Regions from separate parts of the Enterobacter cloacae complex sp. IR5418 genome, predicted to be linked through region 1. Evidence: predicted binding sites of a transcription regulator. Region 1 holds the regulator's gene; each other region holds the start of a gene.

Region 1 (7,745 bases):
CAGTATGGCGTACCGGGAACATGTTTGGGTTTGGTTTGGTTGCCATTTTGCAACAGGGTCTGCTCGTCGCCTGCAAAGTAAACGCGCGTGCGACCGTGCAGCGACTCTGTCGCTTCAGCAAATGCTTTGTGATCCAGAGAGTAAAGTGTAGACAGCACCAGCATAAAGCGGTTAACCGCCTTTTTCTGCTCTGCATATTCATCGGACAGCAGCAGCTCGCGCATCGCGCGCACTTTGTCTTTTGCCGGCATGACGGCAGGTTTTACTTGTGCAACAACGCTCGGCTGAGACACGACATCTTTAGTGACAGGAGTGGGCTGTGAGGCGGCGGAAATTTTAAGCATGCGCCGTAAAATGTCAGACGCGCTCTCCCCAATATGCCGCGTCTGGCTGGCAATATACTGATAGAGTTCGTCATCAACTTCGATTGTTTTCATCTTAATCCAGTGCGATATCTTATCTGAATACAAGTCGTTGAGATTATAAGGTCAAATCCCAACAGCGGATAGCGTCAAACCAGGTTGGCGGCAAAAGTCGGATTAAACTGGATCCTTGCCCCCGGGCGGCAGAATGGTCAACATGATACCCTAACCTGACAAACCTAAAAAAAGAACTTTGCCATGAAATTGAATACCCGAGCGCAAACTGCACAATCGCCGAACAATAATTCTCCCATCGTACTGGTTCACGGCCTGTTTGGTAGCCTGGATAACCTGGGCGTGCTGGCGCGCGATTTAGTGACCGATCACGAGATCCTCCAGGTTGATATGCGCAATCACGGACTTTCCGGGCGCTCGGAGGAGATGACCTACGCCGCCATGGCGCAGGATCTGCGTGACACCCTCGATGCGAACGATATCCAGAAAGCGACGTTCATCGGGCATTCAATGGGCGGCAAAGCGGTGATGGCGCTCACTGCGCTGGCCCCTGAGCGGATCTCCGGGCTGGTGGTCATTGACGTGGCCCCCGTCAATTACGACGTTCGTCGTCACGATGAGATTTTCGCTGCAATCAACGCCGTGACGGCGTCAGGCGTCTCCACACGCCAGCAAGCGGCTACCGTTATGCGCGAACATCTCGATGAAGAAGGCGTGGTGCAGTTCCTGCTGAAATCGTTTGTTGACGGACAATGGCGCTTTAACGTCCCGGTGCTCTGGGATCAGTATTCGCATATTGTGGGTTGGGAAACCGTGCCCGCCTGGCCACACCCTACCCTCTTTATTCGCGGCGGCAACTCCCCTTACGTTACTGACGCGTACCGAGACACGCTGCTGGCACAGTTCCCGCAGGCCCGTGCTCACGCCATTGCCGGTGCCGGGCACTGGGTACACGCGGAAAAACCGGATGCCGTCCTGCGCGCCATTCGCCGCTATCTTACTGATACTGCGAATTGATTAAAAAGCCAGCGACCGGAAGCCGACGGGCTTCCAGTCGTTGGCGTGTGGATTTGGGTAATGTATGATGGCGCGCTTATCGCCCGGGCATTAGCAGGGCGGCGTGTTTCCCCCGAAGTCTCAGAATCATGGCCAAAGAACAAACGGACCGTACGACACTAGATCTGTTCGCGAATGAGCGTCGACCGGGACGACCGAAAACGAATCCGCTTTCGCGCGATGAACAGCTGCGTATCAATAAACGCAACCAGCTTAAACGCGATAAAAATCGTGGACTTAAGCGTGTCGAACTGAAGCTGAATGCCGATGCCGTCGATGCGCTTAACGAGTTAGCTGACGCGCGCAACATCAGCCGCAGCGAACTGATCGAAGAGATGCTGATCGCCCAGCTTGAGACGTTACGCGGCAAGGCGTGAGTCAGAAAATCCCCAATATTACCTTTTTCATGTAGCACAGAGTGCAGTCCTGCGTGATAGCTGTTTCCGCAGGGTTGCCTGTTCTGCTATTATTGCCCTTATCCGTGGACAATTTGCGCCACCATACCATTAAGTTTCAAGAGGTTATTTTACTCATGGCAATCATCGGCATTTTCTTTGGCAGTGATACCGGCAATACTGAAAATATCGCAAAAAACATTCAAAAACAGCTCGGTAAAGACGTTGCTGATGTGCATGACATCGCCAAGAGCAGCAAAGAAGATCTCGAGGGCTATGACATCCTGCTGCTGGGCATCCCGACCTGGTACTACGGTGAAGCACAGTGTGACTGGGACGATTTCTTCCCAACGCTGGAAGAAGTAGACTTCAACGGCAAGCTGGTTGCCCTGTTCGGTTGTGGCGATCAGGAAGACTATGCAGAGTATTTCTGTGATGCGCTGGGCACCATTCGCGACATCATTGAGCCACGCGGTGCGGCGATCGTCGGTCACTGGCCAACAGCCGGTTACCACTTCGAAGCGTCCAAAGGGCTGGCCGATGACGATCACTTCGTTGGCCTGGCCATTGATGAAGACCGTCAGCCAGAGCTGACCGCTGAGCGTGTTGAAAAATGGGTTAAGCAGGTTCGTGAAGAGCTGAACCTGGACGATATCCTTAACGCCTGATTTCCCTGCGGCGCAACTCCGGTTGCGCCCGTTTCCAGGTAAAACCGATTAAATTAATTGCTACAAACTTTTAACTTTTTTGTCCAGACCTGTACAATATCCCCCTGGTAAAAAGTGGGTGCCATCGAACAAGTTTGTTGGTGATACCACGTTTTTATAAGCATACTTTGCTTGAGACTTGCAGTTTTCATTTAGCCATGGCAGTTCTATAATGAGACGCATTATCCCAAGTGCATTTTCTGTCACTTCTTCTTTTGAAGTGAATCGTTTAGCAACAGGACAGATTCCGCATGACTGACAACAATACCGCATTAAAGAAAGCTGGCCTGAAAGTAACGCTTCCTCGGTTAAAAATCCTTGAAGTGCTTCAGGGGCCAGACAATCACCATGTCAGTGCGGAAGACCTTTATAAGCGTCTTATCGATATGGGTGAAGAGATTGGGCTGGCAACCGTCTATCGTGTGCTGAACCAGTTTGATGACGCGGGCATTGTTACTCGTCATAATTTCGAAGGCGGTAAATCCGTGTTCGAACTGACTCAGCAGCACCACCACGATCACCTGATCTGCCTCGACTGTGGCAAGGTCATTGAATTCAGCGATGATTCCATTGAATCACGCCAGCGTGAAATCGCCGCCCGTCATGGCATCCGCCTGACCAACCACAGCCTGTACCTGTACGGTCACTGCGCTGAAGGTGATTGCCGTGAAAATGAACATGCGCACGACGCAAAATAAGCGAGTGTACATACTCTGAGCCAGCCGTAAGGTTGGCTTTTTTTTTGCCTTTTTTGGGCAATAAAAAGCCCGGTAGCGCAGCGCCACCGGGCGTGAAAATAACTTATTTGTTGTTATTGCGTATCTCGTCCCAGATCTTATCGCAACGCTTCGCCACTTCCTGATCGTTACCGGTTTTACGCGCCTGAATACAGGCCTGGTAATCCATCACGCGAACGCTTTCCTGCGTCGCAAACTGCTCATGCGCTTTCTCTTTTTTCAGCACATTCAGCACGCTCTGGCAGGCTTCAATCTTCTCTGGCGATCCTTGTGCTGTATTGATGCAGGCGCTATACGCCTCCTTCAGACGGGAGTCTTCTTTCTGCGCCTGATCCTGCGCACACGCCACCAGCCCCGATGCCAGCAGCGCAACGATTACCCATTTTTTCATCATGTGCAGTCTCCATGCTGGCGGGACTTCACCCGCCAGCGTGTTCATCAGAAGATTGTGAATGGCGCAATGACCATGAATTTCACGTCACGCTCATCCTGGAAGATGTTGTTATATCCCCCGCCGTAGCTTGGCAGATCGGAGTGGTTGTCATACTGAGTGAAATGCAGCTTGAACATGGTTCCCTTGGCACGGCCATCCTGGAGGACATAGGCAGCATCCAGGCTATAGGCAGACTCTTTCAGGCGCTGGCTCTGATCGTAGATCGGCGCGCTGCTTGGTTTAGCATCCCAACCGTAAGCGTAGGACGCCCCAACGGACCATCCTGCAAGGTTCCAGTTTTTGAGGTCGTACATCGCGCCGAAGAACACCGCCTTTTCACCATTGGCGTTGAAATCAGAACGGTTATCCCACCAGATATCTAAACGTCCGTTTGATGAAGCGTAGGTTGGCGTCATGCGTTGCAGGAAGAAGCCCTGATTACCGTCAGCCTTAACCCATGTACCCTCAAGGCGCAGATCCACCTGGCCGATCTTATAGCCAAACGTTAAGGCTTGCAGCCAGGCAGTACCGTCATATAAGTCGTTGGCCAGCGCGACCTCATCATTAGTCCTTAAGTTATTTTGCGCATCGGCTTTGTCACGTGCGCCATAGAACTGATAGCTGGTAGAGAGTGGGCTGCCAGCGATATCGAATTTATACGATGCTTTAGCAAAGTACTGATCCATGTAGCCTTCAGCCTGACCAAACGCTGCTTCCAGGACAAAGTCATTTTTAAAGTCGTATTTCAAACCCAAAGAGTGGAGATAATCCACTTTGGTTTTACGATCGCCCTGGTAGAACTTGTCCATCTCAATGTGCCACGGTGCTTTGTACTCGTTGGTCCACATATAGGAGAAGCTCAACGCGCCCGCATCGCCGTAGTCAAAGTTAGCCCCGGCTTCCGCGCCCTGGTAGGTACCCGGCATAAAGCTCCAGTGCGGCGCTAACAGCGTTTGACCGGTTGGCTGAATATAGCCCCCACGTGCCCACACCGGGCCGTATTTGAATTTTGCAGCCGCTTTATACAGGCTGATACCGCTTTTATCACCGGACCAGTCTTCGTCATAGGCTTTATTGCTGGAGGAGAACGCAATTTCGTTCGGGTGGCCGCTGTCGCCGTTTTCAGCCATTTCGATTGCCGTGAATGCCGCAATATCCAGACCAAACATATCGGCGGCATAGCCTGACTGGAAATCCAGGTTGGCGTTCCAGGTGGAGTGAGAAAGGTTAGTTTTGTATTTATCTTCCGCAACGTCTTTACGGTCACGCTCACGCTGCCAGTAATAAACACCGCCCGTGAGGGTAGAATCTTCAATGAAACCTGCTGCTTTTGCCTCTGGTGCAACCACCAGGCCCGACATTGCTGTCACACCGGCGATAGCCAGCGCCAGCGCACTACGTTTGCCACTGAACGTACGCATAGATTATTCCTCTTTCACGAATTAAAACGCCTTAAACGGCGAAAAACAGAAAAGACCAAAAGGTCAGGGGTAGTCAGAAATACCCTCGAATTAACTACCGTCTTTAGGTTATTTTTCGCGACGCGAATTATCAATGCTTTTCCGTGGGCAAAAGTCAGGATTATGACGAAGTGCACATAATTCGTAGTACTTTGTAACATTTAGAGGAGAGCGAGGATTGGCGTGGAAATATCAGAAATTTCATCGGGTCGCGCAGGTATTTGCTGTTTATTTTTCATCCTCTTTATATTTCGTAAAAATACAAACTTTTTTTAGAAAAATAAGTAGCACTACATTGACCTGATATTTTAGCGGCTTATCTTTAAGCCCTGGCTTAATACCATGATCATTAAATAAAAAAAACGCCGCAATAAGCGGCGTTTGTTTCTCCTTGACCAGAGCAGCGTTATTATTCGCCGATTTTAGTCCATGTATCACGCAGACCGACGGTACGGTTAAATACCGGTTTTTCTGCCGTGCTGTAACGGCTGTCCAGGCAGAAGTAGCCTTCACGTTCGAACTGGAACGCTTTGCCCGCTTCAGCGGCTTTCAGAGACGGCTCGGCATAACCCTGCTTGATAATCAGCGACTCAGGGTTGATAACCGCCAGGAGGTCTTCCGCAGCACCTGGGTTAGGCACGCTGAACAGACGATCGTAAAGACGGATCTCAACCGGCAGCGCATGCTGTGCGCTCACCCAGTGGATTACACCTTTCACTTTACGACCATCAGCCGGATCTTTGCTCAGCGTCTCTGCGTCGTACGTACAGAAGATGGTCGTGATGTTACCTTCCGCATCTTTCTCTACGCGCTCGGCTTTGATCACATAGGCGTTACGCAGACGCACTTCTTTACCCAGCACCAGACGCTTGTACTGCTTGTTGGCTTCTTCGCGGAAGTCAGCACGGTCGATCCAGATTTCACCGCTGAACGGCACGTCGCGGGTGCCCATTTCCGGTTTGTTCGGATGGTTAGGCATGGAGACCAGTTCGCTTTCGCCCTGCGGGTAGTTTTCGATAACCAGCTTAACCGGATCGATCACGGCCATCGCGCGCGGCGCGTTTTCGTTCAGGTCTTCACGAATGCAGGATTCCAGAGACGCCATTTCGATGGTGTTGTCCTGCTTGGTGACGCCAATACGTTTGCAGAATTCACGAATGGACGCAGAAGTATAACCACGACGACGCAGGCCAGAGATGGTCGGCATACGCGGGTCGTCCCAGCCTTCGACGTGCTTGTCGGTCACCAGCAGGTTCAGCTTACGCTTGGACATGACGGTGTATTCCAGGTTCAGACGAGAGAACTCGTACTGGCGCGGATGCACAGGAATGGTGATGTTATCCAGCACCCAGTCATACAGACGACGGTTGTCCTGGAACTCCAGCGTACACAGCGAGTGCGTAATGCCTTCCAGCGCATCGCTGATGCAGTGGGTGAAGTCGTACATCGGATAGATGCACCACTTGTTACCGGTCTGGTGGTGTTCCGCGAACTTAATGCGGTACAGCACCGGATCGCGCATCACGATGAACGGAGACGCCATATCGATTTTGGCGCGCAGACACGCTTTGCCTTCTTCAAAGCCACCAGCACGCATTTTTTCAAACAGCGCCAGGTTCTCTTCCACGCTGCGGTCGCGGAACGGGCTGTTTTTGCCAGGCTGAGTCAGCGTACCGCGGTATTCACGGATTTCGTCAGCAGACAGTTCGTCGACGTACGCCAGACCTTTGTTGATCAGTTCAACCGCATAGGCATACAGCTGATCGAAATAGTCAGAGGAGTAGCAGATATCGCCAGACCAGTTAAAGCCCAGCCATTGCACGTCGTTTTTAATCGACTCAACGTATTCGATGTCTTCTTTTACTGGGTTGGTGTCATCGAAACGCAGGTTGCACTGCCCCTGGTAGTCTTGCGCAATACCAAAGTTCAGGCAGATCGATTTGGCGTGACCAATGTGCAGGTAGCCATTTGGCTCCGGCGGGAAACGCGTGTGGACTGTGGTGTGCTTACCACTGGCCAGATCTTCATCGATGATCTGACGAATAAAGTTACTCGGGCGGGCTTCTGCCTCACTCATCGTGGATTCCTCAAAGCGTAAACAACGTATAACGGCATATGATCTTATAACCCGGACGTAGTGACAACCCTTAAAACGTCCCGGAAGAAAATAATGGGGGCAAATGCTGCAAAAAAAAGCGGCGGAGGATATCCCCCGCCGCTTAAGGCATGACTCTACTCAGGAGCGATTACTTGCCTTTAATCTCATACAGTGGCGTCTGGCCTGCAACCACCTGACCCTGCGCCTGGATCACCAGACCGCTGAAGTCGTCGATGTTGCTGCACACGACCGGACTAATCATGGAGCGCGCATTGGCATTGAGGTAATCCAGATCCATCTCCAGAATCGGCTGACCTGCCACCACTTCGGCACCCTCTTCCACCAGGCGAGTAAAGCCCTGACCGTTCAGCGCAACGGTATCGATACCCATATGGACAACGATCTCCGCGCCTTTTTCGGTTTCGAGGCAGAACGCGTGGTTAGTATTGAAGATTTTCACGATAGTACCAGCTGCCGGAGAG
Region 2 (7,745 bases), on a different contig from region 1:
TTCGCCGCCTGTGGCGTCATGCGTCTGGTGCTGGGCAAGCGCTGGCGGCACAGCATACCGAATAAGTACATTGGCATCCGTATTTTCTGGCTCGGATTTATGGTGCCTGTGGGCATCAAATTATCGATGTATCTGGCGGGATATTTATTTGATTTCCCGGTGACAATCTCCTCCTATTTCGGCGAAGGCTCTGCAATTTATAACGTTATCGATATTCAGAGTCTGATTTGTGCCGCCCTGATTTTCACCATGATGTTCTATTACCCGTTAAGAATGATGATTAATCCTCGCTATGCCCGAACATTCTGGCGGCGAAGCGTGAAGCCCCTCTTTTGTAAGAAAAAAGCGTTATTTATCGTTGTATGGCTGATGCTGTTGGTCTCGATGATCGCTATTCTATGCGCGCCTTTTGAGTCGCAGTTTATTGCCGGTTATTTGATGCCGATCGTTTTTATTCTTTTTACCCTGGGTATTGGTCGTCTGAGCTATGCGCTCATCTCTTTATTCTGGGCGGCGTCGGCGCTCATGCTGTTGACCTATAATTATAATTTTCTCAATGGCGTTGAATCGGGCCATTCGCTCTCCTTTATTCTGTCGGTACTCATCTCTTTCGCCATCTGCCTGCTTTACATGTCGCGGATCTACCAGAAGAGTGAATGGCTGAAACAGGGGTGGCAGGAGAGGACGCTCACCGATCCGCTCACCGGTCTGCCTAACATTCGTGCGCTGGAAGTGTTTCTACAGCACCATCCTGAGGCCAAAGTGTGCTGCCTGCGCCTGGACAATCTGGAATTTCTGAGCCGCCACTACGGCATCCTCATGCGTGTGCACTGTAAAAAGATGATCACCGCGTCGCTGCAACCGTTATTGCAAAAAGACGAGAAGCTCTTCCAGCTGCCAGGCAGTGAGCTGGTGGTGGTCCTGCTGGGGCCGGGCACGGCTGAGCGTTTGCAATATATGGTTGACCATCTGAACAGCCGTAAGATTATCTGGAACAAGACTGAGCTCGACATTGAGTTTGGTGCCTCCTGGGGGGAAGTGCCGGATGGAGAAAGCCTGCATCACACGCTGGGTCAGTTGAGCTGGCTGTCCGAGCAGTCCTGTGCCGGGCATAACGTCCTGGCGTTAACCAACAGTCTGGATGATGTCTCCGGTCAGACGACGGACAGGGTGCTGATGCTGGCCCGCATAAAACGCGCCCTTGATATCGGAGGGCTTCACCTTTACGCCCAGCCAATCCATAACGCGCGCGGAGAAGGGTACTTTGAAATCCTTTCAAGGCTGGAAAGCGATGGCGAAATCATCACGCCTGACCGCTTTATTCCGCTGATTGCTCAGTTCAACCTGAGCCACCGATTTGACCTGAACGTGGTGGAAAAATTGCTGATGTGGATGCGCAGCCATCCGTCCGAACGTGCCGGAACGCGGTTCTCGGTGAATCTGATGCCGCTGACGCTGATGCAAAATGAGATCGCAACTGAAATCATCGCGCTTTTTGAACGTTACGCCGTTGCACCGGAGGATATCGTCATTGAGATCACCGAGGAACAGGCTTTCTCTGACTCGGGAAGCAGCATCAACAATATCCAGCAGCTACGGGATTACGGCTTCCGCATTGCTATCGATGACTTTGGTACTGGCTATGCCAACTTTGAGCGCCTGAAGCGGCTGGAAGCCGATATCATTAAGATTGATGGCTGCTTCGTGAAAGATATCTGCACCGACAGCATGGATGCGATGATCGTCCAGTCCATTTGCAACATGGCCAAAACGAAATCGCTTTGTGTGGTGGCTGAATATGTGGAATCGACTGAACAACGCGAGATGTTGCTGCGATTCGGCGTGGATTATTTGCAGGGCTATTTGATTGGCAAACCACTGCCCCTGACGGCGCTGGAGACATAAAAAAACCGGGAGCGATGACTCCCGGTTTTTATTGCGCGGTATGAATTACAGAACCAGTGCTGCGATAGAGGCAGACAGGACGCTCACCAGCGTTGAACCGTAAACCAGCTTCAGGCCAAAGCGAGAAACGACGTTTCCTTGCTCTTCGTTCAGGCCTTTAATCGCGCCAGCGATAATACCGATGGAAGAGAAGTTCGCGAAGGAGACCAGGAAGACGGACAGGATCCCTTCCGCACGCGGGGAGAGTGTGCTGGCAACCTTCTGGAGATCCATCATCGCCACGAACTCATTGGAAACCAGTTTCGTAGCCATGATACTGCCCACCTGCAACGCTTCGTGAGCGGGCACACCCATCACCCAGGCAATCGGGTAGAAGATGTAGCCGAGGATCCCCTGGAAGGAGATACCGAGTACGGCGGCAAACAGGGCGTTCAGCGCAGCGATCAGCGCGATAAAGCCAATCAGCATCGCCGCCACGATAATCGCAACCTTGAAACCCGCCAGAATGTATTCACCCAGCATTTCGAAGAAGCTCTGTCCTTCATGCAGGTTTGACATCTGAATGTTCTCTTCGCTGGCATCAACACGGTATGGGTTAATCAGCGAAAGCACGATAAAGGTGCTGAACATGTTCAGAACCAGCGCCGCAACCACATATTTTGGTTCCAGCATGGTCATATACGCGCCCACGATAGACATGGAAACGGTAGACATTGCGGTCGCCGCCATGGTGTACATGCGGTTACGGGACATTTTGCCGAGGATATCTTTATACGCAATGAAGTTCTCAGACTGACCCAGGATCAGCGAGCTGACTGCGTTAAAGGATTCCAGCTTGCCCATGCCGTTAACTTTCGATAACAGGAAGCCGATTGCACGGATAACCACCGGCAGAACGCGGATGTGCTGGAGGATACCGATCAGGGCAGAGATGAAGACGATAGGGCAGAGTACCTTCAGGAAGAAGAAGGCCAGACCCTGATCGTTCATGCTGCCAAAGACGAAGTTTGTCCCTTCGTTGGCAAATCCGAGCAGTTTTTCGAACATTTCGGAAAAGCCTTTCACGAAGCCGAGGCCTACGTTGGAGTTCAGGAAGAACCACGCAAGTAAAACTTCAATGACCAGCAGTTGGACAACATAGCGAATACGAATTTTTTTGCGGTCTGTGCTGACCAGCAATGCAAGTGCAGTAACGACAACGAGTGCCAGGACAAAATGAAGGACGCGGTCCATATTTGCTCCAAATATGAGGCAGGTTTAATTTCCGTGCACATTCTATGTAACAAGCACAAAGAAAACGAGATCAAGCCCACACTATAGTTACATCCTGTGACGAGTCTCAAAAATAGTGATCAACAATACATTTTTGTTATGTTAGGTAAATGAGTGAAAAGTTAAGTTTGTGTGCTACGCTTCACAAATGTCTGCGCATTTTCACATTCTGTGACCTTGCTCCACCTGCCTGTCTATCGTTCCTGACTATCAGAGAAATCATGTTAACCGTCACAAATGAACTTGATAATCATTCTCATTTTGATAGCATGAAACATAGCAAAGGCTATATTTCCAGAGGCAGAAATGACGAATAGTCGCGTAGAGAGTAGCAGCGGCAGAGCGGCACGCAAGCTGCGGTTCGCATTAATGGGACCTGCATTCATTGCCGCGATTGGCTACATCGATCCGGGTAATTTTGCGACCAATATTCAGGCCGGGGCCAGTTTCGGCTATAAACTGCTGTGGGTTGTGGTTTGGGCCAATCTGATGGCGATGCTGATTCAGATGCTCTCCGCGAAACTCGGTATTGCCACCGGGAAAAACCTGGCGGAGCAAATCCGCGATCACTATCCACGACCGGCAGTTTGGTTTTACTGGGTTCAGGCGGAAATTATCGCCATGGCCACCGATCTCGCCGAATTTATCGGGGCGGCGATCGGCTTTAAGCTTATTCTGGGCGTCTCTCTGCTTCAGGGAGCCGTACTGACCGGGATCGCTACTTTCCTTATTCTGATGCTCCAGCGGCGGGGACAAAAACCGCTGGAGAAAGTCATCGGCGGCCTGCTGCTGTTCGTCGCCGCCGCCTATATCGTTGAACTGGTTTTCTCCCAGCCGAATCTGGTGCAGCTGACGAAAGGGATGGTGATCCCTTCGTTACCGACCTCTGAAGCCGTATTTCTGGCCGCCGGGGTGCTGGGGGCGACTATCATGCCGCACGTGATTTATCTGCACTCTTCGTTAACTCAGAATCTGCATGGCGGGACAAGCAAAGAGCGCTACTCCGCCTCGAAATGGGATGTGGCTATCGCGATGACCATTGCCGGATTTGTGAATCTGGCGATGATGGCGACCGCCGCCGCCGCGTTCCACTTTAACGGGCATACCGGGGTTGCCGATCTCGACCAGGCTTACCTGACGCTGGAGCCGCTGCTGAGCCATGCCGCTGCCACTATTTTTGGTTTAAGCCTGGTTGCTGCGGGTCTTTCATCTACGGTTGTGGGGACGCTGGCTGGGCAGGTAGTGATGCAGGGGTTCGTACGTTTCCATATTCCACTGTGGGTTCGCCGCTCGGTCACGATGCTGCCTTCCTTTATTGTGATTCTGATGGGGCTGGATCCGACCCGCATTCTGGTGATGAGTCAGGTGCTGCTGAGCTTCGGCATTGCGCTGGCGCTGGTGCCGCTGCTGATATTCACCAGCAACAAATCGCTGATGGGCGATCTGGTGAATTCGACGTGGGTGAAACGCGTCGGGTGGGCCATTGTGATGGTGGTGGTGGCGCTGAACCTGTGGCTGTTGGTTGGCACCGTTGCAGGACAATAAAAAAGGAGCCTCGCGGCTCCTTTGTGGTATTCATTATTAATGTCGGCCATGCCCGTGGCCGCCGCGGCCTTTGCCGTGGCCCCAGCCGCCGCGACGGTCATCGCGGTCATTCCAGCCTTCACGGTAGCCGCGTTCATACGCGTTGTTTTTATACCACCCGCGATGCAGACCATTATCATGCCTGCGCCAGCGGTCGCCACGCCATTCATAATGACGATGCCAGTAATCACGGTCGCGCCAGTAGCCGCCGTCCCAGTATCTGCCGTAGTCATCACGATCGCCAATTTGTAATTTAATCGATGGCAACAGGGTGATTTCGCCAGCGTTGGCGACCAGCGGGGCCGAAGCCAGTAATACCGCTGCAAGAATCAGTGACCTGAACATACTCTTCTCCTTCACGATCGGGGCCGCTGTGCGACCTGTTAACGCAATTTTACGAGTTGGTAAACATTCGTTTCATCGCCTCAACTCCTAAATCATGAAGGAGAGCACTTTTTGCTAAAAGTGACGTTAATCTGAGCTGGACAGGATCGCGTCTATCGTCTTCAGCTCTTCTGCGGAGAACCGACAATTCTCCAGCATGCCCGCAGCATCATCAATTTGCCCGCTTTTGCTGGCGCCGATGAGCACGGATGTCACCGCATCGTGGCGCAGGATCCAGGCCAGTGCCATTTGCGAAAGTTTTTGCCCCCGTTTTTCCGCCAGCGCATTCAGCTTGCGTACCTTTTCCAGCTTTTTGTCGGTGATCTGCTCCGGGTTCAGGAACTTACTGCCGCTTGCTGCGCGAGAATCCGCCGGGATGCCGTTCAGATAGCGATCGGTCAGCTGCCCACCTGCCAGCGGGGAGAAGGGGATGCATCCCACCCCTTTTTGCTGCAACACGTCCAGCAAACCCTCTTCTGGCGCACGTTCAAACATGGAGTACTTCGGCTGGTGGATCAGACATGGCGTGCCCAGATCCTCCAGTATCTCAATCGCCTGTCGTGCCACTTCAGCCGGGTAGTTGGACAGACCGATGTACAGCGCTTTACCCTGACGCACCACATGGTCAAGCGCTTTCATGGTTTCACGAAGCGGCGTTTCTGGGTCGGGACGGTGGTGATAGAAAATATCAACGTACTCCAGTCCCATACGCCTGAGGCTTTGATCCAGGCTGGAAATCAGATATTTACGCGATCCCCAGTCGCCGTAAGGCCCGTCCCACATGGTGTAGCCCGCTTTGGTAGAAATGATCAGCTCATCGCGCCAGGGCAGGAAATCCTCCTGCAAAATACGCCCGAAATTACGTTCCGCCGATCCAGGAGGCGGGCCGTAATTATTGGCAAGGTCAAAATGCGTAATACCCAAATCGAAAGCGCGCTGTAAAAGTTGACGGCTGTTTTCGAGCAGCGTCGCGTCGCCAAAATTGTGCCATAGCCCCAGCGAGATGGCGGGAAGCTTGAGTCCGCTTTGCCCACAGCGGCGGTATTGCATTGTCTGATAACGATTTTTGTCAGGCTGATAACCCATTGGCGAGACCTCTGGCGCTGGAAAGAAAACTTAGTGTATACGTTTACACTAACCTGAAGAAAATGAGCATAGCTCAGCTTTTTTCGTAAAGCATTCTTTCCAGAGCCTGATTGTCGCCAATTCTGGACACGCTTCACGCTTATTTAATACTCAGAGTGAGGTCAACGTCAGAAGGACACCTATAAAATGCGTACCCCCTATTGCGTCGCCGATTACCTGCTGGACCGACTAACAGATTGCGGTGCCGATCATCTGTTTGGCGTGCCGGGCGACTATAACCTGCAATTTCTCGATCATGTGATCGACAGCCCGGACATCTGCTGGGTGGGCTGTGCCAACGAATTAAACGCGTCTTACGCCGCTGACGGCTATGCCCGCTGTAAGGGCTTTGCCGCGCTCCTGACGACATTCGGCGTTGGGGAGCTAAGCGCCATGAACGGTGTGGCGGGCAGCTTTGCCGAACATGTCCCCGTGCTCCACATCGTGGGGGCACCGGGTATGGCGGCACAGCAACGTGGAGAGTTATTGCACCATACGTTAGGCGACGGCGAGTTCCGCCACTTCTATCATATGAGCGAACCCATCACCGTTGCACAGGCGGTGCTTACCGAACAAAACGCCTGTTATGAAATTGACAGAGTCCTGACCACCATGCTGCGGGAGCGTCGTCCGGGCTACCTGATGCTGCCCGCCGATGTGGCGAAAAAAGCCGCTACGCATCCTGTAAGCGCTCTCACTTTGCACCCCGCGCCGGCCGATTCAGCCTGCTTGCAGGCGTTCCGTGAGGCTGCCGAAAAGCGTTTGTCCATGAGCAAAAGCACTGCGCTGTTAGCGGACTTCCTCGTACTCCGCCACGGACTGCGCGCGGCCCTTCAGACGTGGGTGAAAGAGGTGCCGATGGCACACGCCACCATGCTGATGGGCAAGGGCATATTTGACGAACGACAGAGCGGTTTTTACGGCACCTATAGCGGGTCGGCGAGCGCCGCGCCGGTCAAAGAGGCCATCGAGGGGGCTGATACGGTGCTGTGCATCGGTACCCGCTTTACCGATACGCTCACTGCCGGGTTTACCCACCAGCTGACGCCAGCCCAGACGATAGAGGTTCAGCCCCACGCGTCCCGCGTCGGTGACGTCTGGTTTACGGGTATCCCGATGAGGGAGGCTATTGAAACGCTGACAGCGCTGTGTAAAACGCATGTTCGTGATACGCGCGCGCCATCGGATCACAGCGGCTTTGCCTTCCCGACTATCGAGGGGGCGCTGACCCAGGAGAGCTTCTGGCGTACCCTGCAAACGTTTATTCGCCCCGGAGACATTATTCTGGCTGACCAGGGGACGTCTGCTTTCGGCGCTATCGATCTGCGTTTACCGGCGGACGTGAACTTTATCGTCCAGCCGCTGTGGGGCTCGATTGGCTACACGCTGGCAGCGGCGTTTGGCGCACAAACGGCATGTCCGAACCGACGCGTAATTGTCCTGACGGGTGACGGTGCCGCACAGTTGACCATTCA
Region 3 (7,745 bases), on a different contig from region 1:
GCAAAACGCTGCATGCGGCGGGGGATAATTGTCTGATTTTCTACCTGATGGCCCATTTCCAGCAGGCGCTGAACGCCCCGCTGTGCCGCCTCCTGGTTGATGCAGTAGCCCGACGGTGCGATGAGATGAAACTGAGGCATGGCAATTCCTTGCTGAATGAGAATCTAATTGTCTATATCATGCCGCTTATACGCCGCCTGCTTCAAGGGGCGACGTACCGCGATGACCGGCTATAAGGATAGATGACGTGAAATTGAGATGGTTTGCTTTTTTGATTGTGCTGCTCGCTGGCTGTAGTTCAAAACATGATTATCAAAATCCCCCCTGGAACCCTGAAGTGCCAGTAAAGCGGGCCATGCAGTGGATGCCGATCAGCGAACAAGCCGGGAAGGCCTGGGGCGTTAGCCCGCGCCTGATCACGGCAATCATCGCCGTGGAATCCGGCGGCAACCCGACGCTGGTGAGCAAATCGAATGCGGTGGGGCTGATGCAGTTAAAAGCCTCGACGGCGGGGAGAGAGGTCTATCGCTACATGGGCTGGAAGGGACAGCCTTCCACCAGCGAACTAAAAAACCCGGAACGTAATATCTCTATGGGAACCGCTTACCTGAGCATTCTGGAGCATGGCATTCTGAAGGGGATTGACGATCCGGAAGTGATGCAATATGCGCTGGTGGTGTCGTATGTGAACGGCGCTGGCGCGCTGCTCCGAACCTTCTCATCCGATCGCAAAGAGGCGATAGAAGAGATCAACGATATGGATAAAGATGAATTCTTCGAGCACGTTGTGAAGAATCATCCGTCAGCACAGGCGCCGCGTTATATCTGGAAAGTACAGAAAGCGATGGACGCGATGTAACGCCTTTGTCGGGCGGCAGTACGCTGCCCGACGCCTTTCAGCGCACTTTGTTCGCGCGTTCCCGCGCGTCACGCTCCAGTGAAAAGATGATGCGCTGTAGCTCGCGCTCGGCGCCTGGCCCGACGTTCAGGAAGCGAAAGCTCAGCCGTGGCGTGGTAATGGTTTCGTTTTTGCTGTCCACCACCTTGCGCTCACTGATGGCAATCAGCTGGGCGTCAAACCAGAAGCGTCCCCATCCGCCCATATCCAGCTCAATCTGACTAAAACGCATACCTTCCACCAGGCCTTCCGGCTTCGGCGTATCCATCAACGCGCCCATACCGCCCAGCGACAGGTCAAAGAGACGAAAGCGGATCTCTTTTTTGTCCGGCATTTTTGCCTTACAGAAATAGGCCGGGTGAAGCGGGGCGCTGATGCGAAAGTATTCCCGGCGTTGCACGAACCAGAGGTTAGCGGGTAAGGGGGCGATAAACGCAGGCAAACCCTGGTAGGCGATCGTGGTCAGGCGAGGCAGCACAAACTCGACTTTAGCCCCCTGCGTTTCGGCCATTACCGAGAGATTTTTTGCCTGTAGCGCGGCACGGTTTTCATCGGTCTGGCTACCCAGATCCACGATCAGGTGTTCTGCCGTTACGTCCAGGATCTTGCTGATAAATTGACTGGTTGACCAGTTGATGCGCAGCGGCACCTCACCCTTTTTCAGGTCGCGTAACACCCCTAATACAGCCAGCGGATTTTGTTTCAGGAACTGCTCACTGTAGCTACTCACGCCAGATGGCTCCTCGATAGATGACAGACTGTCTCTGGGTTATCGGCACGCTGGCATGAAACTTAATACAAACGATCTGTTTTTCTCTGCTGATATTGCTTTGCTAATGGAAATGATAATAATTGACGTTCCCAATATCATCTTATAACAAGACGACACTATGAGTACTTCACGTTTTGCGTTATGCGCGTTGGCAGGCGCCGTCACGCTGGGATTGCAGACACAGGCTTTCGCAGAAGAATCCACCATCGTGGTGACAGGCACAGAGCAGGGCAGCGCGCTTCCCGGCTGGACCAACAGCGCCACGAAATCAGCCGTCGCGGAAAGTAAAACGCCGCAGGTGATCAACACCATCGCCGCAAAAGAGATTGAGCAGCGGCACGCCAGTTCTATAAACGAGATCCTGCGCTATGCGCCGGGCGTTTCCACGGAGGTGCGCGGGAGTACCTCTTACATGAGCGAGTACAAAATCCGCGGGTTCAACGTCGAGCAGGAGTTCTACAACGGCCTGCAACTCCCCTATAACGTCACCGGGAACACCAAAGCGCGAATCGATCCGCTGCTGGTTGAGAGCGTCGATATCCTGAAAGGGCCGTCGTCCGTGCTTTATGGCGGCGGCTCCCCGGGCGGGCTGGTCAATATCCAGAGTAAAAAGCCGCAAAAAGAGGCGAAAACGGAGCTGGGCTTTAACACCGGAAACCGTAATCTGAAAGAGGGGTATCTGGATTCTACGGGGCAGATCGCGAACAGCGACTGGAACTATCGCCTGCTGGGCAAAGCGACGGAAAGTGACGAACAGGCGCACACCACGCGCTATGAAAACTATCTGGTGGCCCCCTCCGTGACCTGGCAGCCGGATGACAAAACGCGTCTGACCATTGACGCGCTGGCGCAAAATACGCCGAGCCTGACGCCGTCTGACCCGATGCCGCTAAGCTATCTGCGATCGAAATACGCCGATCGTCGTGACTATGCCGGGGATGAGTGGAGCGGCTTTAAACAGCGCCAGTGGATGGTGGGCTACAGCTTTGAACATGAGTTTGACAGTGGCTGGGGCTTTAACCAGAAAGCGCGCTACTTTGATGTGGACACCCACCAGCGCAGCGCCTATTCCACCGGGACGGGCAGCGAGGTCTACCAGCTCAACCGCTTCGCCTATACCACGGATGAAGATTTGCAGAGTTTCAACATTGATAACCAGGTGACCCGAACCGTCGCGCTGGGAGAGTGGAAACACCATCTGCTGGCGGGCTTTGACTATCAGAAGCTGAATTCTCACTTCCATTATCGTTACGCCTCGTCCACACCGGGTATCGATATGCGTCATCCGGATCACGCGCAGATCGATAACGATGCGCTGGGGCTTTATACCGCGCAGAAAAACCGTCTCAGCTATCAGCAGAATGGCTATTACCTCCAGGATCAGATTGCGTTTGGCGGGCTGAACGTACTGGCCAGCCTGCGCTATGACGACTACCGTTCCGTCACCACCAACTATCTGCAAAACGGTGACAAAGCCTGGGTATCGCAGGATCGCCTCACGAAACGCCTGGGTGCGCTTTATGCCTTCGACAATGGACTCTCGCCGTTTATCAGCTATTCGGAAGGGTTCGCCCCGGTATCGCCGCAGGGCACGCTGACTGCGAAAGACGTTAAGCCCACCACCAGCAAGCAGGTGGAGGGTGGGGTGAAATACCTGCTGGCGGAATACGCAACCACCTTCACGGCCTCGGTGTTTAACATTCGTCAGAAAAATGTGGTGACCAGCGATCCGGGCTTCCTGAACTATCGCCAGACCGGGGAAGTGGAATCGAAAGGCGCGGAGCTTTCTGCCGTCAGTCGTCCAACGGATAACCTGACGCTGATTGCTAACTACGCCTATACCCACGCCATCAACACTGAAGATGACAAGTACCAGGGCAAACGACCGACGCAGGTCCCTGAGAACGCCTTTAATCTGTGGGGAGACTACACCTTTGACAGCACCCCGCTGAGAGGTTTAACGCTGGGGGCAGGCGCACGCTACACCGGACCGATGGAAATCTCGCCAGCCAACGACGCAGGCAAGCTGGGCGGTACAACGCAGTACGATTTGGCGGCATCCTACCGCATGGGCGAACTGGCGCCATCGCTGGAGGGGCTGACGCTGAAAGCGAGCGCGCAGAACGTCACCAACAAAGAGACGCTCACCTGCTATGACGCGACCAACTGCTGGATAGGCCGCGATCGCACGTTCCAGGTCGGGGCGAGCTACAGCTTCTGAAAAAAGCCCGGTGGCGCAGTGCTACCGGGCAACGCTATTGCACGGAACCGTCCCCTCGCCCCACCGGGGAGAGGGTCAGGGTGAGGGGCGCTACTGCGCCGCCTGTTTCGCAGGGGCAACGTCATCGTTAGCCGCAGGCTGATTCTCCGGCACGCTGTCGCACGGCTTCTCTTTCGAACAGACCATGTCCAGCATTCTGAGCGTCACGCCGTTACTCCAGCCAAAACCGTCCTGCAACGGATACTCACCGCCACCACCGCCGGTACCGGTCGAAGAGACGTCGTATTTCTCAACCAGTTTCTTCTCGCGATCGTAGGTATGCTGAACGTTTTTCAGGAAACGCCAGGTCACGTCCATCGCCACTTTCTGCTGACCATAGTTCTGCAAGCCTTCCACCGCAACCCACTGCAACGGCGCCCAGCCGTTTGGCGCATCCCACTGCTGTCCGCTGTTGATGGTGGTGGTAGAAATTCCGCCCGGTTTCAACAGGCGTGACGAAGCGGCTGCGGCCACTTTGTCGGCGCGATCCTGCGATGCGGCTTTCACATACAGCGGGAAGAGGGCCGCGGCTGTCAGCTGGTTACGCACTTTCCCGGTTTTCAGATCGTAATCCGCATACCAGCCCTCTTTATCGTTCCACAGATGGCTTTCCATCGCTTTCTGACGTGCGGAGGCCAGCGCGTCGTATTTGCTTGCGCTGGCGGTATCACCGTCTTCCTGGCTGGCGCGGGCCAGCAGTTTTTCCATCTTAAACATCAGCGCATTCAGATCCACCGGCACGATGCTGGTGGTGCGGATGGTGCCCAGCTTCTGTGGATCGTCCATCCAGCGGGAGCTGAAATCCCAGCCCGAGGCGGCGGCAGAGCGCAGATCGCGGTAAATCTCCGTAGCCGGACGGTCAGGGTTATTTTTGGCGGTGGTAACATCATCCAGCCAGGACTCAGGACGTGGCGTATCCTTGTCATCCCAGTAACGGTTGAGAAGGGAGCCGTCATCCAGCTTCACCACGCGTTTGTTCGCCTGACCAGGCTGAAGCCCATCCGCCCCCTCCATCCAGTAGGCATACTCCTTTTCCATCTGCGGACGGTATTTCTTTAACGCATCGCTGTCATGCGTGGCCAGCAGTTCCACCATCAGCGAGAAGAACGGCGGCTGAGAGCGGCTCAGGTAATAGCTGCGGTTGCCGTTAGGGATATGGCCCCAGGTATCAAGCTCGTAAGCGAAGTTGTCCACCATGTCGCCGATCTTGTCCCAGTGGCCGCTCTCGGCCAGCCCCAGCATGGTGAAATAGCTGTCCCAGTAATAGACTTCGCGGAAGCGTCCCCCCGGCACGACATAGGGTTTTGGCAGGGGAAGAAGAGAGTCCCATTTGTTCGCTTTGTCGGTGGTGCGGGTCAGCACAGGCCACAAATCGTCTATGTGTTCGCGCAGGCTTTGGCCCTCCGGGGGAACGTATTTCTCACCTTCCTTCGGCAGGATAAAGTTCATCTCCACGAAGTGGCGCAGGTCAAAACCGGACTGGGTATGCTGCATCCGGTAATCCGCGAGGATCGTTAGCGGGTCGCTTTTGGGAACGGCATCCGCGAAGGTTTTCTGATCCGGGAACAGTTTGGCGCTCTGGACTTCATTAAAGAGGGGGCCAAGGAGAATATCAGGTGAGCTTTGCTGGCTCGCTGGCTGGTCTTCAGCGTAACCCAATGCGGTTACACCGAATAGTGCGCCTGCCAACGCAAGGTGTAACAAGCCGGGGCGTAGCATTCGAGTTTTTATCATCGGTTCATCTCCATTCGTCGCTGGGCAGCGTCACCGCTGTCGTCAATCACCTGAAAACCTTAGACGAATATTGCCCGCTTCGCGTGTTGAATATCCCATTTTGCGCATTACCAGACAATTTACCGCCGCGCCCGGGCGCGAGACGCGCGGCGAAAAGTATTTACCCAGGAAATGTTTTTTAGAGAGTAATAATTATTAAATATCCTATCAGGCAAAGCTATGAATATTGGCCTGGCTAACGGGTTGCACCCTTTTTTAATTCTGTGAGCGGGGTTGTGTTTATTTATTTCATTCCGCGAATAAGTTTCCGCGAAGGTCACACAAAGTAAAAATCATAACCGATATAACAAAAAACATAATAGCCCGCCGAAAAGCATTTCGACGAAATAGGGTGACCCATCACCGTGGGTGTTCACTTTTATTTCAGGATGGATTCTATGCAATTAAAAAAAATGGTTGTCCTCGTGGGGGCACTCTGTTCTGGCTCTCTTTTTGCTGCACAAAACGCGACGAGCATTGATGAAAAACTGGCGCAACTGGAGGCGCAAATCGAGGCGCTGAAACAACAGCAGGCGGCCAGCCAGCAGGCCGCGCCCGTGGTTGTGCAGTCAGAAGAGCCCGTCAATAAAGATGCACCACCGAAGCTGACGCTTTCGGGCTTTGGCGATATAAAATTTTATGGCGATGTGGAATTTAATATGGATGCTGCCAGCAAAACCGGCAGCCTGACCTCTGTTAAGCAAAGCGCTAATAGCGACTGGGCGCCGGGCGATAAAGAACGCTGGGATATTAATGGTCGTATTTTGCTGGGCTTTGATGGTTACCGGAAAATGGATAACGGTCATTTTGCCGGATTTTCTGTGCAGCCGCTGGGAGATTTGGCGGGGCAAATGTACCTTGATGATGCGGTATTCTTCTTTGGCACAGAAAACGACTGGGAAATTAAAGTGGGACGTTTTGAAGCCTACGATATGTTCCCGCTCAACCAGGATACCTTTGTTGAATACTCGGGCAATACCGCGGACGATCTTTATAGCGACGGCTACGGTTACATTTATATGCTGAAAGAGGGGCGTGGCCGTACCGACAGCGGCGGAAACTTCCTGATGAGTAAAACGCTGGATAACTGGTATTTCGAGCTGAATACGCTGTTCAAAGACGGCAGCGATCTGTATGTCGACCAGCGCTACCATGGTGCGGAACTGGAAAATGACAAGAACGTCGCCTATGTCCGGCCGGTTATTTCGTGGCAGGACGGCCCGTTCTCAACGGCCATCGCCATGGAAACCAATCTGGTCAACAATGCTTATGGCTATCGGGATGACGCGGGTCGTTGGGTCGATCAGTCTGACCGCACCGGTTACGGATTCACCATGACCTGGGATGGTCTGAAAACCGACCCGGAGGATGGGGTAGTCGTGAATCTCAACACAGCGTATCTGGACGCCGCAGACGAAACGGACTTCACCACGGGTATCAATGCCCTGTGGCGTAACGTTGAGCTGGGCTATATTTATGCCCATAACGAAATCGAAGAATTTAACACCTCCACCTTTGACGCAGAGTGTGAGAATGACTGCTGGATCACCGATCCGGGTGAGTATGATATTCACACTGTCCATGCGTCATACCTCATTCCCAACGTAATGAAGATGAAGAACTTTAATATTTATCTGGGCGCCTACGCTTCGTGGGTGAACGCGTCGCCGAAAGAGGGAAGCGATAAGAACGACGATCGTTATGGCGGTCGTGTGCGGTTTAAATATTATTTCTGAAAGGTGTCATGGTGCCCCCCTGTTAGCTGGCAGAGGGGCCATTTTGCAGGCCGGGTAAGCGCAAGCGCCACCCGGCAATGCGGTCGGCTACAACCCTTTCTTATCCATCAGCACCGCCAGATCCACCAGACGGTTCGAGAAGCCCCATTCGTTGTCATACCACGACAGGATCTTCACCATATTCCCACCAATCACCAGCGTTGACAGCCCGTCGATGATGGATGAGCGCGGGTCGCCCTGATAATCACTGGAGACCAGCGGTTCATCGCTGTAGCCCAGGATGCCTTTCAGCGGCCCGCTGGCGGC
Region 4 (7,745 bases), on a different contig from region 1:
ACCACGCAGGAAGCGCTGCTGGATAAGCTGATCACCCGGCTTGCGGGCAGCCTGAACAAGAGTTTCGTGCTGGAAAAATTCTGCGAGCAGGAGCAGTGCAGCGAGCGCGCGTTGCGCCAGCAGTTCCGCACCCAGACGGGGATGACGGTAAACCACTATCTGCGCCAGCTGCGCATCTGCCACGCCCAGTACCTGTTACAGCATACGGAGCTGATGGTCAGTGAAGTGGCGATGCGCTGCGGCTTTGAGGACAGTAACTACTTTTCGGTGGTGTTTAACCGTGAGGTGGGGATGACGCCGGTACAGTGGCGCCATCGCAGTCGTAAGGCCGCCTGATCAGTTCGCCATGCCGAGGCCAACAATGTTAGCGGCGATAATAATCACCACGCAACCCAGGCTCAGGACGCCAACCGGACGACGCCCGGCGTTGTTCCACTCCTTCAGCACCAGCCCAACCAGCCCACCGCACAGCACGTAGAAGCTCATGTGCAGCATCCAGCTCATGTAGTCATACTGCGGCGGAATGCTGGCGTGGCCCCAGGCGTAGAAGAAGAATTGCAGATACCACATCAGGCCGCCGAGGGCGGAGAGCAGGACGTTGGTGACGATCAGCGGTTTTGCCAGCGAGAAATCGGCTTTTACCGACAGATTCTTCACTTTTGCCAGACGAATGAAGCAGAAGCCGAGGTTGACCAGCGCGCCGCCGCCCATGATGACCACGTAGCTTGGCAGGGCAACATACAGCGGATCGACGCCCAGCGCCGCAGCGGCGTCGTGCATCGGTTTGGCGGCGTTCATGGCGAACGACATGCCCGCCGAGAAGACTCCACACATCACCGCCAGCAGCAAGCCTTTCTTCAGATTAAACTCTTCGGCTTTGATGCCCATCTTGCGTTCTTTTAGCTGGCCTGCGCGGGTGACGATCCCCACGCCGATTACCGCCACCAGCACGCCCAGCAGCGTCATTCGCCCGCCCTGGGTGTTGATCAGCACGTCGAAATGGCCGTTGAGGATGGGCGTCATCAGGGTGCCGACGATCAGCGTAATGCCAATCGCGATGCCTATCCCCATCGACATGCCGAGGTAGCGCATGGTAAGGCCATAGTTGATATTACCGATGCCCCACATCGCGCCGAACAGGAATACCGGCAGCAGGGTGGAAGCGTTGAAGGAGGAGAAGTAGCCCCAGAAATCGGGCAGCAGCATGGCGCTGATTGTCCACGGCAAAATCAGCCAGGACACGGTACCGCCAACGGACCACATGGTTTCCCATGACCAGCCTTTCACCTTTTTAAACGGGGCATAGAAACAGGCTGCACTGGCCGCGCCTATCAAATGCCAGAAGATACCCATCGTAATCGCATGATTCATTTTTACATCCTCATCGTTTTTATAGCCGGAGGCTTCCCGCCGACTTGATGAGTGTAAAAATTGGGCGGTTTGGTAACCTTCAGAAGGTTGCCGCACTTTTGTTCAGGTTGGCAATCAGCACGTTAAGCACGTGAGCAGACTCACAATTTTGTCATTTATCAAAATGCGAATAACCTTATAAAAACTACGGCATTGATAATCATTTTCAATATCATTTAATTAACTATAATGAACCAACTGCTTACGCGGCATTAACAGCTGTGCCGCCCGACAATAATGGAGAGGATTATGAGTTATACACTGCCATCCCTGCCGTATGCCTACGACGCACTGGAACCGCATTTCGACAAGCAGACGATGGAAATCCATCACACGAAACACCACCAGACCTATGTGAACAACGCGAATGCTGCGCTGGAAAGCCTGCCAGAGTTCGCTAATCTGCCTGTTGAAGAGCTGATCACCAAACTGGACCAGCTGCCAGCAGACAAGAAAACCGTGCTGCGCAACAACGCGGGCGGTCACGCTAACCACAGCCTTTTCTGGAAAGGCCTGAAAACCGGCACCACCCTTCAGGGCGACCTGAAAGCGGCTATCGAGCGTGACTTTGGTTCCGTTGACAACTTCAAAGCGGAATTCGAAAAAGCCGCTGCAACCCGCTTCGGCTCTGGCTGGGCGTGGCTGGTGCTGAAAGGTGACAAACTGGCGGTCGTTTCTACTGCGAACCAGGACTCCCCGCTGATGGGTGAAGCGATCTCTGGCGCATCCGGCTTCCCAATTCTGGGTCTGGACGTGTGGGAACACGCTTACTACCTGAAGTTCCAGAACCGTCGCCCTGACTACATCAAAGCCTTCTGGGATGTGGTGAACTGGGACGAAGCCGCAGCGCGTTTCGCCGCTAAAAAATAAGGTTGCATTGACGCCTGTGAGAAGCGAGTCTGATGACTCGCTTTTTTTGTATCTGAAGGAGTAGAGATGCATTACCCGGTGAATGTGTTTACAGGCAAGGTAAGGGAATACGACGGCAGCCGCCCGAGCGCCATCGCCAAAGTGCAGGTCGACGGTGAGCTGACGTTGACCGATCTCGGGCTGGCGGGTGACCAGCAGGCTGAAAAGAAAATCCACGGCGGGCCCGATCGCGCGCTGTGCCACTATCCGCGCGAGCACTATCAGCACTGGAAAGCCGAATTCCCTGAACAGGCGGAACGCTTTGTTGCGCCCGCATTTGGCGAAAATCTCTCAACGGAAGGGCTGACGGAAAAGAACGTCTTTATTGGCGATATTTTCCGCTGGGGCGATGCCCTGATTCAGGTCACCCAGCCACGCTCGCCGTGCTTCAAGCTTAACTACCATTTCGGTATTCAGGATATGTCGGCTCAGCTGCAAAACGCGGGCAAAACTGGCTGGCTGTATCGCGTTGTGCAGGCGGGACAGGTTTCGGCGGATGCGCCGCTTGAGCTGGCTTCGCGCTTGAGTGAGGTATCCGTGTATGACGCCTGCGCGATTGCCTGGCATATGCCGTTTGATGATGAACAGTTTCACCGCCTGCTGTCTGCGGCGGGGTTATCCACCAGCTGGACCAGAACGATGCAGAAGCGGCGGATAAGCGGGAAGATCGAGAGCAGTTCGCGGAGATTGTGGGGGAGATAACTGCCCCTCACCCCGGCCCTCTCCCCAAAGGGGCGAGGGTGTTTTACGTTCCCTCTCCCCTTTGGGGAGAGGGTTAGGGTGAGGGGTTTACGAACGCTTATACAGCGGTAGCCACAGGGTTAACCGCAACCCGCCCAGCGGGCTGTCATCGGCTTTCACCCAGCCACGGTGCTGCTGCATGGCGGTTTCAACAATCGCCAGACCCAGCCCCGTACCGCCAGACTCACGATCGCGCGCCTCGTCGGTACGGTAGAACGGACGGAAAATCTGCTCGCGATCTTCCGGGCTGACGCCTGGACCGTCGTCATCGACAATGATGGTAATCCCGTCTTTATCCACCGAGAACGCCACTTCAATCTTCGTGTGCGAGTAGCGCAGCGCGTTACGCACAATATTCTCCAGCGCGCTTTCCAGCGTGTTGGGGTTGCCGTAGAGCGGCCACGGGCCAGGCGGGAAGTTGACGGTGAGCGATTTGCCCATCTGCTCCGCTTCGAACGCCGCGTTGTCCAGCACCTCATGCCAGAGGTGATTGGCTTTCACCGTTTCGCTCACCAGCGCATTCTTCTGCTGATTGCGCGACATCACCAGCAGGTCGTTGATCATGCTGTCCAGCCGATGGGCTTCCGTCTCAATACGCTCCAGCTCTTTGCTCTCACCGCTGCGGCGGCGCAGCAGGGCGGTGCCCAGCTGTAGGCGCGTGAGCGGGGTGCGCAACTCGTGGGAGATGTCCGACAGCAGGCGTTGCTGCGCGGTCATCATGCGATCCAGCGCGCTTACCATCTGGTTAAAACTGGTTCCGGCGGCCAGGAATTCCTGCGGCCCGGATTCCAGCTCCGGATGCTGCCTTAGGTTGCCTTGCGCCACTTCGTCCGCCGCATTTTTCAGCTTACGCGCCGGTTTCGCCAGGCTCCATGCCAGCCATAACAGCAGCGGGGAACTGACCAGCATCGTGACGATCAGCAGCAGAAGCGGACGGTCAAACAGCAGGTTGATGAAGTCGGACTGGGAACTGCTCGCAGGGCGAATCAGATAGAGCTGGTAATTGTCTTCCCCATCTCGCACCGAGAAAGGACCGACCATCTCTACCCGACCATATTTCTTTTTCTGTGGGTGATCGGCGTTATCCGCCTGGCCAATAAAGTTGCGGATAATCTGCATTTCATTGCGATCGGCCCCAATCACGCGGCCTTCGCTGGTCACCAGCAAAAGACGTTGTCCGGGAGGCGCCCACTTGTCGATAGCGCGAAACAGCCTGCGCCACCACATTAAATCGTTCGGCGGATCGTTTGCCAGCTCCGCTTCCACGTGCTGCTCGATCATCACGCCCTGACGTTGCTCGCTGTCGAGCAGCTCCGTCATCTGGCGTGAGTCGAGTTTTGGCAACATCAAAACGAGCATTAAAACCAGTGCCAGCGTCAGCCAGAAGATGGCGAAGATGCGGGCGGTTAAGCTGCCTATCATGAAGCGGAAACCATCAGATAACCGCGACCACGCAGGGTTTTAAACCAGGGATGACCGTCTTTACGCTCCGGCAGCTTACGGCGCAGGTTAGAGATGTGCATATCGATAGCGCGGTCAAACGGGGTAAGGCGTTTGCCCAGCACTTCCTGGCTTAAATGTTCACGCGACACGACCTGGCCGAGATGCTGCGCCAGCAGATACAGCAGGGTGAACTCGGTGCCGGTCAGTTCCAGCGTTTCACCGTCGAAGCTCGCTTCCTGGCGGCCCGGGTTCAGGCTCAGGGAGTCCACTTCCAGCGTCGGAGAGCTGTTGTCGGTATTCTGCTGCTGCTCACTCCAGTGGGAGCGACGCAGGATCGCGCGAATACGGGCCACCAGTTCACGATCGTTGAACGGCTTAGGTAAATAGTCATCCGCGCCCAGCTCAAGGCCGAGAACGCGGTCAAGCTCGCTACCGCGTGCGGTCAGCATAATAACGGGGGTCTGGTGTGTCTGGCGAAGCTCTTTCAGCGTATCAATACCGTTTTTCTTCGGCATCATTACGTCGAGCAAAAGTAAATCGATGCTGTCGTCAAGGAGAGTCAGCGCCTGTTCCCCATCATGGGCAACCAGGACGTTGAAACCTTCCATGTCGAGCAACTCCTTTAAAAGGGATGTGAGCTCTCGGTCATCATCAACTAACAGGATTTTATTCATTGTTTAAATACCTCCGAGGCAGAAATTACGACATCAAGGCTATCTAATCCATGACTTTACGTTGTTTTACACCCCCTGACGCATGTTTGCAGCCTGAATCGTAGACTGTCTCTCGTTGAATCGCGACACGAAAGATTTTGGGAGCAAGTGATGCGCAAAGTTACCGCTGCCGTCATGGCCTCAACGCTGGCCTTCAGTGCGTTTAGCCAGGCTGCTGTAGCTATCATCAGCGATAACGGTTCCTCAGCAGAGGGCGCAACGCAGCACAGCAGCCAGAACCATATGTTTGACGGCATAAGTTTAACCGAACATCAGCGTCAACAGATGCGAGATCTGATGCAGAGGGCACGACACGACCAGCCCCCTGTTAATGTTAGCGAAATGGAGACAATGCATCGCCTTGTCACCGCAGAAAATTTTGACGAAAGCGCTGTACGCGCTCAGGCCGAAAAAATGGCGCAGGAACAGGTTGCCCGCCAGGTAGAGATGGCGAAGGTCCGCAACCAGATGTTCCACCTGCTAACGCCCGAGCAGCAAGCGGTTTTGAATACCAAACATCAGCAACGTATGAACCAGTTGCGTGAGGTTGCACGGATGCAGCGAAGCTCAGATATGACGCTTTTCAGTAGCAATAGCAGTACCCGTAGTAACCAGTAAACCCTGTTTTCCTTGCCATAGACACCATCCCTGTCTTCCCCCACATGATGTGGGGGTTTTTTTTGCCTATCGTTCAGGTTTGTTAACGCTTTATTCATCCTTTCACTCCACCACCATCCGTTATACTAGCGCCATGGCATGACAGGAGTGTTTATGAATCAATCCTATGGACGGCTGGTAAGCCGGGCCGCAATAGCCGCGACGGTAATGGCGTCGTGTTTGCTGATCATTAAAATTTTCGCGTGGTGGTACACCGGCTCGGTCAGTATTCTGGCGGCGCTGGTGGACTCATTAGTGGATATTGCCGCCTCGCTGACGAACCTGCTGGTGGTGCGCTACTCGCTGCAACCGGCGGATGAAGAACATACGTTTGGCCACGGCAAAGCGGAATCGCTGGCCGCGCTGGCGCAAAGCATGTTTATTTCAGGCTCCGCGCTGTTCCTGTTTCTGACCGGCATTCAGCACCTTATTTCGCCTTCGCCGATGAACGATCCGGGCGTTGGCGTGGTCGTAACGGTAGTTGCACTTATAAGCACACTTGTTCTTGTAACGTTCCAGCGCTGGGTCGTACGCAAAACACAAAGCCAGGCTGTACGGGCCGATATGCTTCATTATCAGTCTGATGTTATGATGAATGGGGCTATTCTTATTGCGCTCGGTCTGGCCTGGTATGGCTGGCATCGGGCCGATGCGTTGTTTGCGTTAGGGATAGGGATCTATATTTTATACAGCGCGTTGCGGATGGGTTATGACGCGGTGCAGTCGCTTCTTGACCGTGCGCTTCCGGACGCAGAACGTGATGAAATTTATACCCTCGTGACCTCCTGGCCTGGCGTCAGTGGTGCTCACGATCTTCGTACGCGGCAGTCAGGGCCGACCCGCTTTATTCAGATTCATTTGGAAATGGAAGACAACCTGCCACTGGTTCAGGCGCATCTGATAGCTGAACAGGTGGAGCAGGCGATTTTGCAGCGTTTCCCTGGGTCAGACGTCATTATTCACCAGGATCCGTGCTCTGTCGTACCCAGGGCGTTTTGAGCTTTCGTAATTCGTTGTAAAAAAGTGAGCCAGACCAGCATTTTGTGGATAAATTACCACCATATGGCCTGACCTGAATCAATTCAGCTGGAAGGGATTGATATACTATTTGCAGTATTCGACGGTTGAACAGTTTCTTCCGGCAGCAGATTTCAATTTTGCATTCCTAAGTTCAGAGGTAGTCATGATTAAGAAAATCGGTGTGTTGACAAGCGGCGGTGATGCGCCGGGCATGAACGCGGCAATCCGTGGGGTTGTCCGTGCAGCGCTGACGGAAGGCCTGGAAGTTTTTGGTATCTATGACGGTTACCTGGGTCTGTATGAAGACCGCATGGTTCAGCTCGACCGCTACAGCGTGTCTGACATGATCAACCGTGGCGGTACTTTCCTTGGTTCTGCGCGCTTCCCGGAATTCCGTGACGAACACATCCGAGAAGTGGCTATCGAAAACATGAAAAAACGCGGCCTGGACGCGCTGGTGGTTATCGGCGGTGACGGCTCGTACATGGGTGCAAAACGTCTGACTGAAATGGGCTTCCCGTGCATCGGCTTGCCTGGCACCATCGACAACGACATCAAAGGCACCGACTACACCATCGGTTACTTCACCGCGCTGGGTACCGTTGTGGAGGCGATTGACCGCCTGCGTGACACCTCTTCCTCTCACCAACGTATTTCCATTGTTGAAGTTATGGGCCGTTACTGCGGAGACCTGACTCTGGCGGCGGCCATTGCCGGTGGCTGTGAGTTCGTGGTAGTGCCGGAAGTGGAATTCAGCCGTGAAGATCTGGTCGCTGAAATCAAAGCCGGTATCGCGAAAGGTAAGAAACACGCCATTGTCGCGATCACCGAGCACATCTGTGACGTTGACGA

The links. The regulator Fur, encoded in region 1, represses iron uptake genes when iron is present. The targets are predictions, from matches to a motif close to ATAATAATGAGAACNACTATCAA.
Region 2: a site for Fur is predicted at 3,421-3,443, ahead of ACOTX7_RS00835 (Nramp family divalent metal transporter). Genes of this name have one in related genera too.
Region 3: a site for Fur is predicted at 1,747-1,769, ahead of ACOTX7_RS13435 (TonB-dependent siderophore receptor). Genes of this name have one in related genera too.
Region 4: a site for Fur is predicted at 1,564-1,586, ahead of sodA (superoxide dismutase [Mn]). Genes of this name have one in related genera too.

What each region holds. Positions count from the first base shown of each region.
Region 1 covers NZ_JBMKHS010000002.1:323,316-331,060, reverse strand. Annotated here, with positions in the region: gene seqA (replication initiation negative regulator SeqA) at 1-437, opposite strand, end outside; gene ybfF (esterase) at 621-1,394, shown strand; gene ybfE (LexA regulated protein) at 1,523-1,810, shown strand; gene fldA (flavodoxin FldA) at 1,966-2,496, shown strand; gene fur (ferric iron uptake transcriptional regulator) at 2,787-3,233, shown strand; gene chiQ (ChiQ/YbfN family lipoprotein) at 3,337-3,663, opposite strand; gene chiP (chitoporin ChiP) at 3,711-5,126, opposite strand; gene glnS (glutamine--tRNA ligase) at 5,575-7,242, opposite strand; gene nagE (PTS N-acetyl glucosamine transporter subunit IIABC) at 7,412-7,745, opposite strand, start outside.
Region 2 covers NZ_JBMKHS010000001.1:180,871-188,615, reverse strand. Annotated here, with positions in the region: gene ACOTX7_RS00845 (sensor domain-containing phosphodiesterase) at 1-1,905, shown strand, start outside; gene nupC (NupC/NupG family nucleoside CNT transporter) at 1,951-3,138, opposite strand; gene ACOTX7_RS00835 (Nramp family divalent metal transporter) at 3,484-4,722, shown strand; gene ACOTX7_RS00830 (DUF2502 domain-containing protein) at 4,759-5,106, opposite strand; gene mgrA (L-glyceraldehyde 3-phosphate reductase) at 5,233-6,231, opposite strand; gene ipdC (indolepyruvate decarboxylase) at 6,418-7,745, shown strand, end outside.
Region 3 covers NZ_JBMKHS010000015.1:59,901-67,645, forward strand. Annotated here, with positions in the region: gene ldcA (muramoyltetrapeptide carboxypeptidase) at 1-140, opposite strand, end outside; gene emtA (membrane-bound lytic murein transglycosylase EmtA) at 248-859, shown strand; gene ycgR (flagellar brake protein YcgR) at 897-1,628, opposite strand; gene ACOTX7_RS13435 (TonB-dependent siderophore receptor) at 1,789-3,891, shown strand; gene ACOTX7_RS13440 (alpha,alpha-trehalase) at 3,982-5,664, opposite strand; gene ACOTX7_RS13445 (carbohydrate porin) at 6,102-7,439, shown strand; gene gap (type I glyceraldehyde-3-phosphate dehydrogenase) at 7,527-7,745, opposite strand, start outside.
Region 4 covers NZ_JBMKHS010000024.1:18,386-26,130, forward strand. Annotated here, with positions in the region: gene rhaR (HTH-type transcriptional activator RhaR) at 1-336, shown strand, start outside; gene rhaT (L-rhamnose/proton symporter RhaT) at 337-1,371, opposite strand; gene sodA (superoxide dismutase [Mn]) at 1,660-2,280, shown strand; gene yiiM (6-hydroxyaminopurine reductase) at 2,347-3,021, shown strand; gene cpxA (envelope stress sensor histidine kinase CpxA) at 3,109-4,482, opposite strand; gene cpxR (envelope stress response regulator transcription factor CpxR) at 4,479-5,177, opposite strand; gene cpxP (cell-envelope stress modulator CpxP) at 5,328-5,834, shown strand; gene fieF (CDF family cation-efflux transporter FieF) at 5,988-6,872, shown strand; gene pfkA (6-phosphofructokinase) at 7,057-7,745, shown strand, end outside.